2 regions of the Lysinibacillus sp. FSL W7-1291 genome follow, and region 1 is predicted to be linked to the other one. Evidence: riboswitches for the same ligand, from Rfam matches in the RefSeq annotation. Region 1 holds a riboswitch; the other holds the start of a gene.

The links. A riboswitch is a leader RNA that binds a small molecule or an ion and turns the genes downstream of it on or off. The one in region 1 is predicted to bind FMN.
Region 2: another riboswitch for FMN. It lies ahead of NST76_RS05940 (ECF transporter S component); the one in region 1 lies ahead of ribE (riboflavin synthase).

Annotation. Positions count from the first base shown of each region.
Region 1 is NZ_CP151994.1:1,591,538-1,599,416, reverse strand. Features, by position in the region: gene NST76_RS07630 (spore germination protein) at 1-1,325, opposite strand, end outside; gene ribE (6,7-dimethyl-8-ribityllumazine synthase) at 1,460-1,927, opposite strand; partial or broken gene ribB (3,4-dihydroxy-2-butanone-4-phosphate synthase) at 1,982-2,572, opposite strand; gene ribE (riboflavin synthase) at 2,597-3,235, opposite strand; FMN riboswitch at 3,459-3,584, opposite strand; FMN riboswitch at 3,701-3,826, opposite strand; gene NST76_RS07610 (YibE/F family protein) at 4,190-5,314, shown strand; gene NST76_RS07605 (YibE/F family protein) at 5,311-6,087, shown strand; gene NST76_RS07600 (DHA2 family efflux MFS transporter permease subunit) at 6,450-7,835, shown strand.
Region 2 is NZ_CP151994.1:1,263,071-1,270,949, forward strand. Features, by position in the region: gene NST76_RS05925 (ATP-binding protein) at 1-757, shown strand, start outside; gene sigX (RNA polymerase sigma factor SigX) at 815-1,369, shown strand; gene NST76_RS05935 (hypothetical protein) at 1,366-2,646, shown strand; FMN riboswitch at 2,803-2,990, shown strand; gene NST76_RS05940 (ECF transporter S component) at 3,210-3,797, shown strand; gene NST76_RS05945 (sodium-dependent transporter) at 3,983-5,329, shown strand; gene glnA (type I glutamate--ammonia ligase) at 5,519-6,853, shown strand; gene NST76_RS05955 (sporulation protein Cse60) at 6,935-7,120, shown strand; gene NST76_RS05960 (NUDIX hydrolase) at 7,165-7,551, opposite strand; gene NST76_RS05965 (AraC family transcriptional regulator) at 7,754-7,879, shown strand, end outside.

The DNA of each region.
Region 1 (7,879 bases):
GCACTAAAATTTAAATAGGGTACACCTAGCACACGCATATTCGCTGCGTATAAGATGATGAAAAATACTGCAATAAAAAAACCAAATAATCCAAAAAAGGCAGAGGCTATAATAATGATTAGTCGAAAAATACTCATGGCTGTTACAAATGATTGGTTAACCAATGTAAAAGCCGCAATACTCGAAATTGCAATGACAACAATCATTGAAGGGCTCGTAACGCCAGCTTTTATCGCTGCATCTCCGATAATTAAACCTCCCACAACACTAATTGATCCACTAATTGCACTCGGAAGACGTAAGTTGGCTTCACGAAACAATTCAAACATAAATAGCATCATTAGTATTTCAAGAATCGTTGGGAATGGCAATCCCGTTCTCGACTCAACAACTGTTGCTAGAAGAAGAAAAGGAAGTTGTTCTTGATGATACGTAGTCAGCGCAAGCCAAAAGCCTGGTGTTAGCATACTAATTAATATCCCAACAATACGAAGCAATCTTTCCATTGAACTGACAATGACAGGAAAATCATTATCCTCACCCGATTTAAAGAGCAACATTATATTCGTAGGTGTGATCAATGCGTAGGAAACACCATCAATCATTATTAGTATTCTTCCCCTAATTAATGCCTGCATAGCAAAATCCGGTCTCCCGGTATAATCATGCCTGGGCAGTACTTTGGCTGTTTGTTCAATTGCTTCCATCAATAAATCACCATTGACAACAATATCCGTATCAATCTTTTGTAATTGTAGACGGATTTGTTCTAGCATATTTAAATTCACAATGTCATCCATATAGAGTACCGCTACAGTGGTTTTGGAACGTCTCCCAATTTCTAATGTTTCTACACTAAAAGAATTAGTGGGCAAACGCTTTCTTAATAAAGCAATATTAATAAAAACATCTTCTATAAAGTCATCTCTTGGCCCTTTGACCACTAATTCTAGCGATGTTTCTCCGGGCTCTCGATTCGGTTTTTTAGAAATATCACTAGAAAATAGTAATTGATTTTCTTCAAAATACAATAATACATGCCCTTTATAGACTCTTGTTATGGCATCCTCTTGCGTTAAAACCTTTTGTAAATAGGGAATGTGTAAATGCTGGTCGATTTGTTCCTCTAACATGTCATCAGCGACATCACTTAATAAGGATTGGACTCGCTGAACAACTACCGTCTGAAGTATTTGTTCGTTGATCATTGCATCACAAGTTATCAAATGTACTGTATATTGCTGAAATTTATATTGTTGAAAAATCACATCAGCAGAGCGTTGAAATAGTGATTTCAACATTTTCAAATTGATCATTTGTTCCATTGATGAAATACTTCTCATCTCCTACTGAGCCATCTCCAGATTAGTACATTTATGAAAAACGATTACCTTCAATAAATACACTTAAGCATATTTTTCCCATGGATGTGCAAAATATTCAAAGAAACATTTGGTCATTATCCAATCATTTTCTTTAGATTAGCCATCTCAATGGCAGACATGGCAGCATCGTATCCTTTATTACCAGATTTTGTACCAGCACGTTCAATCGCCTGCTCAATATTTTCCGTCGTCACAATACCGAAAATAACAGGTACATTGGTTGATAACGATACATTGGCAATACCTTTTGCTGACTCATTACAAACATAATCATAGTGTGTTGTGGAGCCGCGAATAACCGTACCTAAACCAATAATGGCATCATAGTTCTTTGTTTCTGCTAGTTGTTTCGCAATAAAAGGAACTTCAAAAGCTCCTGGAACCCAAGCAACATCAATAGACGCTTCATCAACACCATGTCGTGTTAAGCCGTCCATTGCACCGTCCAATAATTTGCTTGTGATGAATTCATTAAATCGACCTACCACAACTGCAATTTTTAAACCCGTTCCAATTAATTGTGCTTCAAATGTTTGACCCATTGTTCTTTCTCCTTTTTAAATAGAAATTTTATTTTCAGTTGTCAGCAATTGACTGCGGTAAGCTACAAGTGCCTCTATTGATATCATTTTCAAGTCATGCTGTGCTGCGTACTTTATCAATTCCTCAAAGCGTAGCATATGACCATCATCGCCCATGATCTCGCAAATAACACCCACTGGCACGCTATGACAAAGCTTCGCCAAATCGACAGTCGCCTCCGTATGCCCTCTTCGCTCTAAAACACCATTATCTTTCGCAATGAGCGGAAAAACATGACCAGGTCGACGAAACTCAATCGGCTTTGCTTGCTTTTCAATCATTTTTTGTATCGTAAATGCTCGTTCATAGGCACTAATTCCTGTCGTTGTATCCTCATGGTCGATACTTACGGTAAACGCTGTTTGGTGATTATCCGTATTGTGCTGAACCATCGGATGTAAATCTAGCTGTTGTGCAAGCTGCTGTGAAATCGGTGTACAAATTAATCCTCTACCATAGGTTGCCATAAAGTTTATAGTTGCTGGTGTCATGAATTCAGCGAGTGCCAGAAGATCTCCTTCATTTTCCCGATCCTCGTCATCAACCACTACAATCATTTTGCCTTGCTTTAAATCCTCAATGGCCTCTTCAATTGCATATAGCACTTTTGTCATCTCCTCGTTCAGTTGTTAAAAACCATGTTGCGCTAAGTAATCTCTCGTAATGGTTGGTGTTGCTTGCCCTTTTTTCAGGTGCTGTAAAATATATTTACCAACTAAATCTGTTTCGATATTCACAATCGCTCCAGCCTTCTTCATGCCTAATACGGTTTCTTTGTACGTATGGGGAATTAGTGAAATCGTGACACTGTTCGTGTCAACATGGAAAAGGGTTAAGCTTGTGCCATCAATCGTAATAGAACCCTTTGGAATGCAAAATTTGGTTAGTTCCTCTGACAATTCGATATCGATATAGACTGCGTTGGCTACTGGACGTTTGCACAAAATTTTACCGACCCCATCCACATGTCCAGCAACAAAATGACCGCCAAATCGCCCATTAGCAGGCATGGCACGCTCTAAATTCACGGAATCCCCTACCACGAGCTGCTGTAAATTGGTTGCGTTGACTGTTTCAGGCATCACATCCATCGTAAGCGTCTGTTCCGTAAAATATGTCACCGTTAAACAAACACCATTAACCGCGATACTATCTCCAAGCTTGACATCTTCTGCTATCTTGGCTGATTGAACTGTTATTTTCATACTGTCCCTATCGCTTTGCATGGCTTTTAAAATGCCAATATCCTCTACAAGCCCTGTAAACATTCCATCACCTACTTTTCATTGATTTAGGCTTCTATCCCTCACTTTTGAAGTCTTATCCATCAGTTTCGAAGGTCTATCCGTCACTTCTCTAGTTTTATCCGTCTCCTCCTTCTCTAGCTATCGATAAAAAACAAAAACCCCTTTCAGCAAAGGGGTTTGGGAGTATAAGACATCAACAAATAAGCCTAATTGAAAACTATTTTTTCCATAGACTGTCATCTCATTTGTTCTTCTCCCATCCAGACTATAACTGTCGGTTTTGGATTTGCACCAAATCAGCTTGCGCTCACGGACTTTGAATTACTTCATCACCGCCGATTGGGAATTTCACCCTACCCCGAAGAACATCTTCTATTCGATTGGCACTAAATAAAAAAACTTCCCAACAAGCTTGTGGGAAGTAGTGTAATAAATGCATAGGAAAATAAACCTTCTAAATTACAATCAATTTAAAAAGCTCGCATTTTTACCCTTCTCCCATCCAGACTATAACTGTCGGTTTTGGATTTGCACCAAATCAGCTTGCGCTCACGGACTTTGAATTACTTCATCACCGCCGATCGGGAATTTCACCCTACCCTGAAGGATTTTTTATTTAGCTAATCTTACGATAACACTATTTTATTCTATTATCCATCCTTCTTTTTAAAAATTTTTCAAAAAGAATTATAGCAGATCAACAATGCATCCAGGTTTTTCGCGTTTGTGACGTCCGCCTGAGGCATTGAGGCAACATGCAATATTATTGCCACAGGAGGCGGCGTTTTTTGATGGTGTTATCAGGTGTTTAATCACTCGTCAGCAAGGGAGTCTTCAGCTTAATATAACAATGACTTGATAAATGTAAACGAAATCATTAAACTGATAACATTTAAACTGTGCATGGAACTTCCCTTTCACTAAAACGTTCCTTTACAAGTGACAATTCAGTCCAGCACTTTGGAGGTCATTTACTTGCTATTTTTTAAAAACATCCCATTGAAGCAAGGTATTTTCTATGCCTTATTAATGCTCTGCTGCGTGCTTTCGATTGTGTTCGTTCATCATAATGAATCATTTTATGATCGACCGATTGCTGAGGTGATAAAAGCTGATGTAGCAGAATCAGAACCAATGACAGATATGTATGATAATGATGATTATTTATTTACACAGCATATTACAGCCGTGATACAAAATGGACCACATAAAGGGCAATCCATCCATTTGACGAATGACTATTCCGCCTCTGGAGCTTTCGATCAAGAATACCGTGTGGGCAATGAAATCTTTGTCTCCATAGATAATCACGGATCACAGTCAGGGCTAACTGGGACCATTCTCGATTTAAAACGAGATCAAACCCTTCTCATGATTGCGTGGATTTTTATTTTTGTCTTACTCCTTATAGGAAAAAGACAAGGCTTGTTTTCCATCATTAGTTTAATTGTCAATGCATTGATTTTATCATTCGCGTTAGATTTATATGTGAAACATGGTAACCTGAGCTTGTTAGTCATCAGTGGTATTTGCGCTCTTCTATTTACGATCATTTCGTTGTTACTGATTAGCGGCTTGAACACGAAAACGTATGCAGCTATTGTGTCTACACTTTTAGGAACCGTTATGGCACTCATCATTAGCTCTGTCGTGATGTGGTTAACTGGTGAAAACGGTCTTCGCTATGAAGAAATGCAATTTTTAACACGCCCCTATCGTACAGTCTTTATGGCTGGCTTATTTATTGGCTCACTTGGGGCTGTCATGGATGTCTCTATTACGATGGCTTCTTCAATCTTTGCTTTATATGAACAAGACCCTACTATTTCTGTGAAGGCACTTAAATCTTCAGGGCATGAAATCGGGAAAGATATTATGGGCACCATTACGAGTATTTTGTTCTTTGCCTACCTTTGTGGCTCCATACCGATGGTTATTCTCTATTTGAAAAATTCTTCTACTTTAGGACTCACGCTGTCCTTGAATCTTTCTTTAGAATTAGCTCGCGCCTTAGCAGGTGGTATTGGGGTTGTCCTCACGATTCCGATCAGTCAGTATACTGCTCTATTTTTCATTAATCGAAAGAGGGTTCAAGAATGAATGTAATTGTGTTATTAGCTTTTATTTTATGTCTATTGATGGTCGCAATTGGCGGGAAGCAAGGTGTACGTTCGTTTCTTTCTTTATTCCTAAATTTCGGTGTGCTCTTTGTGACGATCTTTTTAATGACCAACCCTAAAAATAGCCCCATCATCTTAACGTTCGTTGCCTGTACAATTATTAGTTGTATTAGCCTTTTCTATATCAATAAAACAAACAGTAAAACCATTACAGCATTTATCTCCACTATGGTGACGATTGTTGTCTTACTTCTTTTTATTACATTTGTAACGAAAAAGTTGATGATTCAAGGATTTGGTGAAGAATCAACAGAAGAAATAAGCATCTTTTCCCTTTATATTGGTGTTGATTTTGTGCAGATTGGTGCCTCCGTCATTATTATGAGTACGATTGGAGCAATTATGGATGTCGCTATTTCCATTGCTACTTCCATGCATGAGATTTTTTATCGTAACCCTTCGATTAGTAGAAAGAAATTATTTACATCCGGCTTAAATATCGGGAGAGATATTTTAGGAACCGATACGAATACGTTATTCTTCGCTTTCTTTGGTGGCTATTTAAGCTTATTAATATGGTTCAAAGATCTCTCCTATTCGATTGGTGAAATCGTCAACTCCAAGGTTTTTAGTGCTGAATTGACGACTATTTTTTGTGCTGGCATCGGTATTGCACTGATTATTCCGATCGCCTCCTCCGTCAATGCCTATTACTTAATTCGAACACGTGAAAAAACCGAAAAGCTCTCATAAAAGAGTTCAGACCTATCACTCGTTTGTGAGAGGTCTGGACAAATCTCCTCCTCTCCTTCAAAAAATGAATGCTATCTCAAAAAAATGTGTCTAAATGATGAAATCGTATAGTAATCGCTCAAATTAGTACTTACATTTGAGAATTTTTTTTTGCTATAGTAAAAAACAGAGCAGTTAGTATCGCGGAGGTGTACTAGCTAAAAGGAATCATGATCGCTGATAATCGACATCACGATTATATCTTCATAGACTTTTTTATAATGCAGAACATGAAATAGTAGAAGCATCGCAACTTTATTTTTCCGAATATTCTGTTTTTATATATTCTATGAAAGTTGAACATTTTTGAAGGAGTTTTTACAGTGAATAAGGAAATAAAAACAGGTCCAATTATGGCTGCTCTCTTAGTAGCCGGCTTTGTAGGGCTATTTAGTGAGACAGCATTAAATATTGCACTAGGGGAACTTAGCCAACTTTTCAGCGTGGATGCCACAACTATCCAATGGCTAGCAACAGGCTATTTTCTCACATTAGGCATTTTAGTACCTGTTACAGGCATTTTAATGCAAAAATTTACCACTCGCCAAATGTTTATAATCTCTTTACTCTTTTCCATAATTGGTACCATACTTGCCGCTGTTGCACCAATCTTTGCTGTCTTACTTATAGCACGTGTTATTCAAGCTGCAGGTTTAGCGATTATATTACCATTAACGCAAAATGTGATTTTCACGATTTTTCCAGCTAATAAACGTGGTAGTGCTATGGGGATGATGGGTCTCGTCATTTTAGCAGGACCCGCTTTCGGCCCGACATTAGCAGGGATGATTTTAGACCCGCTATCCTGGCACTGGATATTTTGGGTTACTGTCCCCTTCTTATTATTCTCGATCATTTTTGGTTTTATCTTTATTCCCAATGTGAATGAAAGAAAGCAGCTTGCTATAGATATATGGTCTATTATCTTATCTACGATTGGCTTTGGTGGCATCGTCTATGGTGTAAGTAGCGGTGGAGAATTGGGTTGGACAAGCATCAACGTACTTAGCACCATTTTACTAGGTGTAATTGCCTTATGTTTATTTGTGTTGCGTCAATCAAAAATGGACCATCCTATGTTAAATTTGAGAGCTTTCCAGTATCCAATGTTCGTATTGGGTCTTCTGATGAATATGATTACCTTCTTCAATATGCTGTCTATGCTAGTGGTGCTCCCGATGTATATGCAAACGGCACTTTTGGTATCGGCCTTTGTAACAGGTTTAATGATGCTCCCTGGTAGTCTACTAAACTGCCTATTAGCACCAACCATCGGTAAATACTTCGATAAATACGGACCACGTGCAATCATTACCCCCGGAACCATACTTGTTGTGATTGGCTATGGACTTTATGCTTTAAATGGTACCGAAACAGCTACTTGGGCATTAGTGTTAACACATATCATCATGATGCTTGGGATTGGTATGGTATTGGCCTCTGTCCAAACGAATACGCTCAATGCTTTGCCAAGACAATATTTTCCTGATGGTATTGCGATTACACAAACCTCTCAACAAGTATCAGGTGCCATAGGCATTGCTGTAATGGTCTCGTTGTTCTCAGCTAAGCAACAGCAATTCTTAACTGACAGTACAACTAATGCTCTAGAAGCGGCGGCTTCAGGCTCTGCATTTGTCTTTGCAATCAGTTTTGCTCTGGCAATCATCAATGTCATACTCTCTTTCTTTTTGAAAAAAACTCAATAATTTTAGTATAGAAGGGAGGTGTCTCGAAGGAATTTTAAGGCACC
Region 2 (7,879 bases), 330 kb from region 1:
TCTTTATAGTGGTGACATGATACGTGGCGCTGTGGCTGTTATTCGTGATATGACTGAGCAACATCGCTTAGAAAAACTACGATCCGATTTTATCGCCAATGTCTCTCATGAGCTACGGACACCAATTGCCATGCTGCAAGGATATTCTGAAGCATTAATGGATGATGATTTTATTCAGGATCAGGAAGAACGTAATGAGATTACTAAAATCATTTATGATGAATCGAAGCGGATGGGGCGTCTTGTAACAGATTTATTAGATTTAGCACGCATGGAATCGGGACATATGACGCTGTATAAAGATGAATTACCGATTAATTCTACATTCGAACGTATTACTCAAAAATTTGCACAGGTTGCAAAGGAAAAACACGTTCGTCTATTGTTTGAAAGTGAATTTAATGACGATGCCATGATTAATATCGATGAGGATCGTATTGAACAAGTGCTCACAAATCTAGTAGATAATGCACTTAGACATACGGATGAAGGAGCAGTCACTGTAAAAGTTGAGCAGGAACCAACATTCGCTAAAATATCTGTTCAAGATACAGGGCACGGCATTCCTCATGACGACTTACCTTATGTCTTTGAACGTTTTTATAAAGCAGATAAGGCACGCACCCGTTCAAAAGGTGGTACGGGTCTCGGCTTAGCCATTGCAAGAAATATTGTGAAGGCACACTCAGGTAATATTATGGTAGACAGTGTGCTGAAAGAAGGTACGACCTTCACGTTTTATTTACCGTTCGATTAATAACATGTATTGCTATTAATTGGCTGTAACTTTCACGAATGTAAGACGACAAATATTATAGAACGGGGGTGGAGTGCTTTGAATGACTCCGTGTTCCATCGACTATACGATGCATATCACCAAGACGTGTTCCAGTTTTTAATATATTTAGTAAAAAACCGTACATTGGCTGAAGATTTAGCACATGAAGTTTATGTACGAGTATTGCGCTCATATGATCAATTTGCAGGTAATAGTAGTGAGAAAACATGGCTTTTTGCTATTGCCAAAAATGTAGCGATTGATCATTTTAGAAAGCAGGCTGTACGCCAGAAGCATTCACTTGATTTCTTTGACTGGGAAACGGAACAGCTCCATTCAACCACACCATCACCGGAAGATATGCTACAGGCCAGTGATGAATTTATGCAAGTAGCGTCAGCACTGGAAAACTGTACAGGCGACCAAAAAATGGTCATTATTATGCGCTATTTTCAGGATTTATCGATTGCAGAAACTGCTCAAATATTAGATTGGACAGAAGCTAAGGTAAAAACGACCCAGCATCGAGCCATAAAATTTTTAAGGCAACAGCTACAGCCGATTAGAGAACAGGAGGCGAAACGGCAATGACGCATAAGCCATTTGATGATGAGCAGCTTGAACATGTATTGAACAATGCCCCTAAGCTTTCTGATCACCGTTCAAAAGAGGACATATTAAATCGGTTAATGGCAGATGCTCGCTTGCAGGATAACAGTTACCTTCAAGAAGCGATACAACAACCAAAAGAGGATGAACAAAAGCAAAGCAATTCCTCCATCCAAGAAGAACGAACAACACGATCTAAGCTTCGTAAAATGCCAATTTTTATGAGCATTGCAGCAGTTTTTGCGTTAACGATACTTGTAGGCTCAATGGTCATGAATAATGATGTTGGACATAAAGATCAAGCTAGTACTGCCGATACGGCTACCTATTCTACTTTACAGGAAGATCTTTCTCCAAAGGAGGCTGCTACGCAAGACGAAGCACTCCAATCTCCTATCGTAGCAGAGCATGAGCGCATGTTATCTTTACGGTCATCTGTCTATGAGGAAGATGTGAAAGATGCTGTCGTTTTCCGTATTGGCTTAGCAGGGCGAGATGCGGAAAGTGTACCAATGACGTATGTGATACCAAATGAGCGAGTAGCAACGGATTTTGGAACAGAAAAACCTTCTACTTTACAGATGTATGAAAAATACGCGCCTCAAATAGATGAGAAAGCTAAAGGATTTACTGATTACCATCCTTACAAAGGTGAGCTGAAGGAGAAGGACGATAAGCTTGTCCATGTGCTACCAAAGGACAATAGCTATGATGTTGCTTCTGCTACTGTCAATGAGTACAAAGGAACTTTGGAGGATACATTCTCTGATTCTGAATATACAGAAGTTGAGATTCAAAATGAAGATGGAACACCTTATGAGTTTTCTCAAGAAGGTGAGCCAAGTCCACCTATGTCATTAACGAACGCCAAGCATTATAATTATTATATATATCAAGATGGTACAGGTGCAGAATATTTATCACCAGATTTCCGTCAAACATTTGCAAATGTCACAGAGGCGCTCACACTGATGAAAAATAAAAATGATGATGTCTATGTGTCCGTTGTTCCTGAAAACGTATCATATACGGTGACAGAGGAAGCAGAGGGCGTAGTCGTTACATTTGATCTTCCGCTTGATTTAACATCAATGGAACCGATTCGTGCCACACAACTGATTGAGGCCATGATGTTAACGGCTGCTAGCTTTGACCAACAATTACGCCTAAATAATGTTGTCCAAGAAAGCTGGGAGGGCTTTGATTTAAAAATGTTTTTACCAAAGCCTGTAGGGCCAAATAAGCAATATATGCCTTAGTCAAAGAAAATAACAATAAGAAATGGAGCATTCCTGTTCGGTGAGGATGCTCCATTTTTTTTACAATGCATACAAGTCTAATAGGTTTTTTGAGCAGAACTATTTACTTTTTGTTGATAATTCTTTATAGTAAAACTGTAGTATAAAATAATAGTGATTCATCTTCGGGGCAGGGTGAAAATCCCGACCGGCGGTAATAGAGTGCTAAACCGTTAATGTTTATTCATTAACTCGAATGGTTTAGGCAAAACTCTTTAGCCCGCGACCTGTGCAAATTTATTTGCATGGCTGACTTGGTGAAATTCCAAGGCCGACAGTTACAGTCTGGATGGGAGAAGATGGAGGTACGATCGTCATTCATTGTTATGAAATGAACTATGACCGAGCGCTTTTTTTGTATGGCTTTTAAAATAGTGCTCAAAAAATAGTTTAGATTGACGCTTATTCGTCATGCCTTTCTCCCTTGTGCTTTTTAATGCATAAGGGTTTTTTCATGCTAACAATTGAAAGATCGTCACCTTTCTTCTTGCGAGATTGAATCAGCAAAGAGGAGAGAGTTTTCTATGAAGAAAAATGTTAAACTTCAATCGTTTATTACGATTGGTATGCTGAGCAGTATTTCGTTTTTATTAATGCTTTTTAATTTCCCAATACCGCCGTTCCCAGCATTTTTGGAAGTGGACTTTAGTGATATGCCTGCATTAATAGCGGCCATCACAATGGGACCTGTAGCTGGTATTTTAGTAGAATTATTTAAAAATGTGTTGGATTGGATTTTCTCGGGTACGCCAACAGGTGTGCCAGTAGGGCATATTGCCAACTTTACAACAGGCATTTTATTTATTTTGCCAGTTAGCTTTATTTTTAATCGTTTTAAAACGACTGCTGGTCTTGTTGGAGGTTTAGCGACAGGAACAGTCGTGATGGCAGTAGGAATGAGCGTTTTGAACTATGTTGTATTTTTACCGATGTACACATATTTCCTTGGTATGGAACCTGTTGTAGGTGACTCCCTTTATAAAATGATCGTCGCTGGAATTTTACCATTTAATATTGTAAAAGGTATTTTATTAACAGCTATTATGGCGTTTTTATTTACTACAATGCGCAAATGGATCGACCGCCAGCGCTCTATGTATATAGCAAAATAATGGACCATAAACCTCGAGTAGTTAGCTCGAGGTTTTTTTGTGGGAAGAAGTGATGGGACGAATAAAATTAGAAAAAAGTAGTAGAAAATGTTCGTGCTCTAGTGCTTTATTATTATAATCTAGTCGAAGAACACATTTTCATGTAGAATAGAGGGGAGTTTAGAAAGTTTGAGGAGTTTGAAGAGATGAGTGAAAAAAAGGGACAGTGGTCTAGTAAATTAGGATTTATTTTAGCATCAGCGGGTGCTGCGATTGGACTAGGAGCAATTTGGAAGCTACCGTATGTAACGGGGCAAAGTGGTGGAGGTGCATTCTTCCTAATCTTTGTGTTATTTACGTTATTAATAGGGTTGCCAATGCTATTGTCCGAGTATGTTTTAGGGCGTGGTACACAATCGGAGGCGGTAACCGCGTATAAAAAGGTTGCTCCGACAAAAACGGGATGGGCTTGGATTGGCCGAATGGGTGTGCTAGGTTGTTTTTTATTATTAACATTTTATAGTGTTGTTGGAGGTTGGATCTTTATTTACAGCGGGCTAGGTGTTGCTGGCGCTGTGATAGATCCTGCGATTGATCCAGCTGCACTATTTGGAAAAATTATAGGTACACCATGGATTACGCTAGTAGGTTTAGCTTTGTTTACATTAGCTAACGTACTCGTTATTTCATTAGGTGTACAAAATGGTATTGAAAAGGCGAATAAATGGATGATGCCGTTACTCTTTGTGATGTTCATTGTTCTGGTTGTGCGTGCTGTTACATTAGATGGCGCAATGGAGGGAGTGAAATTCTTCTTATGGCCTGATTTCTCAAATATTACTGGTAGGGCATTATTAGAAGCGTTAGGACAATCATTCTTTGGATTAGCTGTAGGATTTTCTTGTCTTGTTACATATAGTTCCTATCTAAAAAAAGATGTCAGCCTTCCGAATTCAGCAGGTTCTGTTGTGCTCTTAACCGTGCTTGTATCATTTTTAGCGGGTTTAGCAATCTTCCCTGTTGTGTTTGCCTTTGATTTAGAGCCAGCCGCGGGACCGGGCTTGTTGTTCATGGTGCTGCCGACAGCTTTTAGTCAAATGCCGTTTGGAGAATTATTTTTAGCGATGTTTTTATTGCTATTTTTATTTGCTACATTAACGTCATCATTTAGTTTATATGAGATTATCGTAGCGGCATTTATGGAACATAGTCAGAAATCTCGTCCGATGTGGACGCTTTTACTTGGTGTAGTCGTATTGATTGCGGCTATTCCAGCGGCACTTTCTTCTAGTGTTTTATCGGATGTAACCATTTTTGAGAAAAGTATTTTTGATGCCACTGATTTTTTAGTGTCGAATATAATGCTGCCATTAGGAAATTTATTCATTGCGATTTTTATTGCCCACATAGTGGATAAGGAATTTGTAAGGAAAGAACTGTTAATGGGTAGTCACTTAGGACAGGGCTATTATGCAACATATCGTATGTTAATGTTAGTCGTTGTACCGATCGTTATTCTAGTTGTGTTCATTAATATGCTATTACAATATTAAAATAAAAAAAGTGTATCCATTGTGGAAATGGATACACTTTTTTTATGCATCGAAAATCAAGATAAATATATTCTAAAAAAACTATGTTATAAAACCTAACATATCTATTGCGTGAATTTCAATTTTCATGTATTTTAAGAACAGTTATAAAAACGTATGTTAACTAAATTTACATTGGAGTGGTGAAGAATGAAACATTACACAAAAGAAGATATTATACGCCGAGTAAAGGAAGAAAATGTGAAATTTATTCGCCTACAATTTACAGATATATTAGGAACAATCAAAAATGTGGAAGTCCCTGTCAGTCAGTTAGAAAAAGCATTAGATAATAAAGTCATGTTTGATGGTTCATCCATTGAAGGTTTTGTGCGTATAGAGGAATCTGATATGTATTTAAAGCCTGACTTTGATACATTCGTGATTTTTCCTTGGACTGCTGAGAAAGGCAAGGTGGCTCGTTTTATTTGTGATATTGCCAGACCAGATGGAACGCCGTTTGAAGGAGATCCGCGCTCCAATTTGAAACGCGTTTTAAAGGAAATGGAGGAGTTAGGCTTTACTTCCTTTAATTTAGGGCCAGAGCCAGAGTTCTTCTTATTCAAACTGGATGATAAGGGGCATCCAACACTAGAGTTAAATGATAGTGGAGGCTACTTCGATTTAGCACCGACAGATTTGGGAGAGAATTGTCGTCGTGATATCGTTTTAGAGTTAGAGGGAATGGGCTTTGAAATTGAAGCCTCCCATCATGAAGTCGCACCTGGTCAGCATGAAATTGATTTTAAGTATGCTAGTGCTATTGAGGCATGTGATAACATACAAACGTTTAAGTTAGTCGTAAAAACCATTGCTGCACAGCATGGTCTCCATGCAACATTTATGCCGAAGCCATTATTCGGTGTAAACGGCTCAGGAATGCATTTTAATTTATCATTATTCGAAGGTGATAAAAATGCCTTCTATGATGAACATGCAGACTTACAATTAAGTGCAACGGCACGTAGTTTTATGGCAGGGATTATAAAGCATGTACACGGCTTTACCGCTATTACGAATCCACTTGTTAATTCCTATAAACGGCTAGTGCCTGGCTATGAGGCTCCTTGTTATGTCGCGTGGTCTGCTCAAAACCGTTCACCACTAATTCGTATTCCAGCAGCTCGTGGACTATCTACTCGAATTGAATTGCGTTCAGTTGATCCAGCTGCAAATCCATACTTAGCAATGGCTGTTATTTTAGCATCTGGACTTGATGGTATACGGAAAGATTTAACGCCACCTGCAGCAGTAGATCGTAATATTTATAAAATGACAGCAGGAGAGCGAGAGTTGAACGGAATTGATAGCTTACCTTCCTCATTAGAATATGCGTTGATTGAATTAGAGATGGATACCATTGTTCGTAATGCACTAGGCGATCATATTTATGATAAGTTTACAGCCGCCAAAGAAATTGAGTGGAATAAATATCGCACACGCGTCCACAACTGGGAACGTGAGGAGTATTTAACGATGTACTAAAAAGCGTTGGAGCTGTTTTGGCTCCAACACTTTTACATTTCCTTTCTTTTCATCTATTATTAGAGAAAAGGAGTGTGGGCAATGACACAAACGACCCAGGTTGTGACCATTCAAAACAATGATATTGTGCAATTTGAACATGACATTAACCGGGCTTTAGTAGATTTAAGAAGCTTTTTAATACTTGATATCAAATACAATACGCTCTATATTGGCGAACAGACAGTCATCCATTCTGCTTTAATTATTTATCAACAAAACGATTAGCAATATGTACTTGAGATGAGTCATGTCATTAAGACGTGACTTTTTTATTGAAATAAAGATAAAAGAAAGGCACGATCTTCTGGAAAAGTTAATGACAATTGGGCCACTTCATTTTTTGATTGCCAAGCAATGTCATAAATTAATTCGTCAGGATCATGAATCATCATTTGTCCGTCAATCATAACTGTTTCAAAGTAATGAACTTCCACAGCTTCATTCTGCTTACAATAAATTTCTTTTAGAATAGCCACTATATAGCCCGTTTCTTCATAAACCTCTCGAATACAGCAAGCCTTAAAATCTTCCGCTGCTTCTTTACCACCTGATGGAACAGCCCACGTTTTTTCTTCTTCCACCGTTCCTTGTAAAACCATTAATAATTGATTGTTATCGTTCAAACAAATAGCAGCAGCACCTTGCCATTTTCCCAAGAGAAAAACCTCCATTTCATTTCTATTTATACTTAATTTACCTATTAAAGAACGTAGTTGTAAATATGTGTAGGGTGGAGGGTGAAAATAAGTAGGGAGAATCGTCAGGGAAATACTTCCCTTTTAACCTGTCCAAAGTTAGCATAAAAAGACAGGTTATACAGCAATATCTATTTTATGATGGAATCAAGGAGTGAAAGCAATGAGTTGGATTGAGTCGATTCAAAAGGCCATTAATTTTATGGAGGATCATTTATTAGAGGACATTACGATTGAACAGATTGCACAGGAGGTTAATTCATCTGTCTTTCATTTTCAACGCACGTTT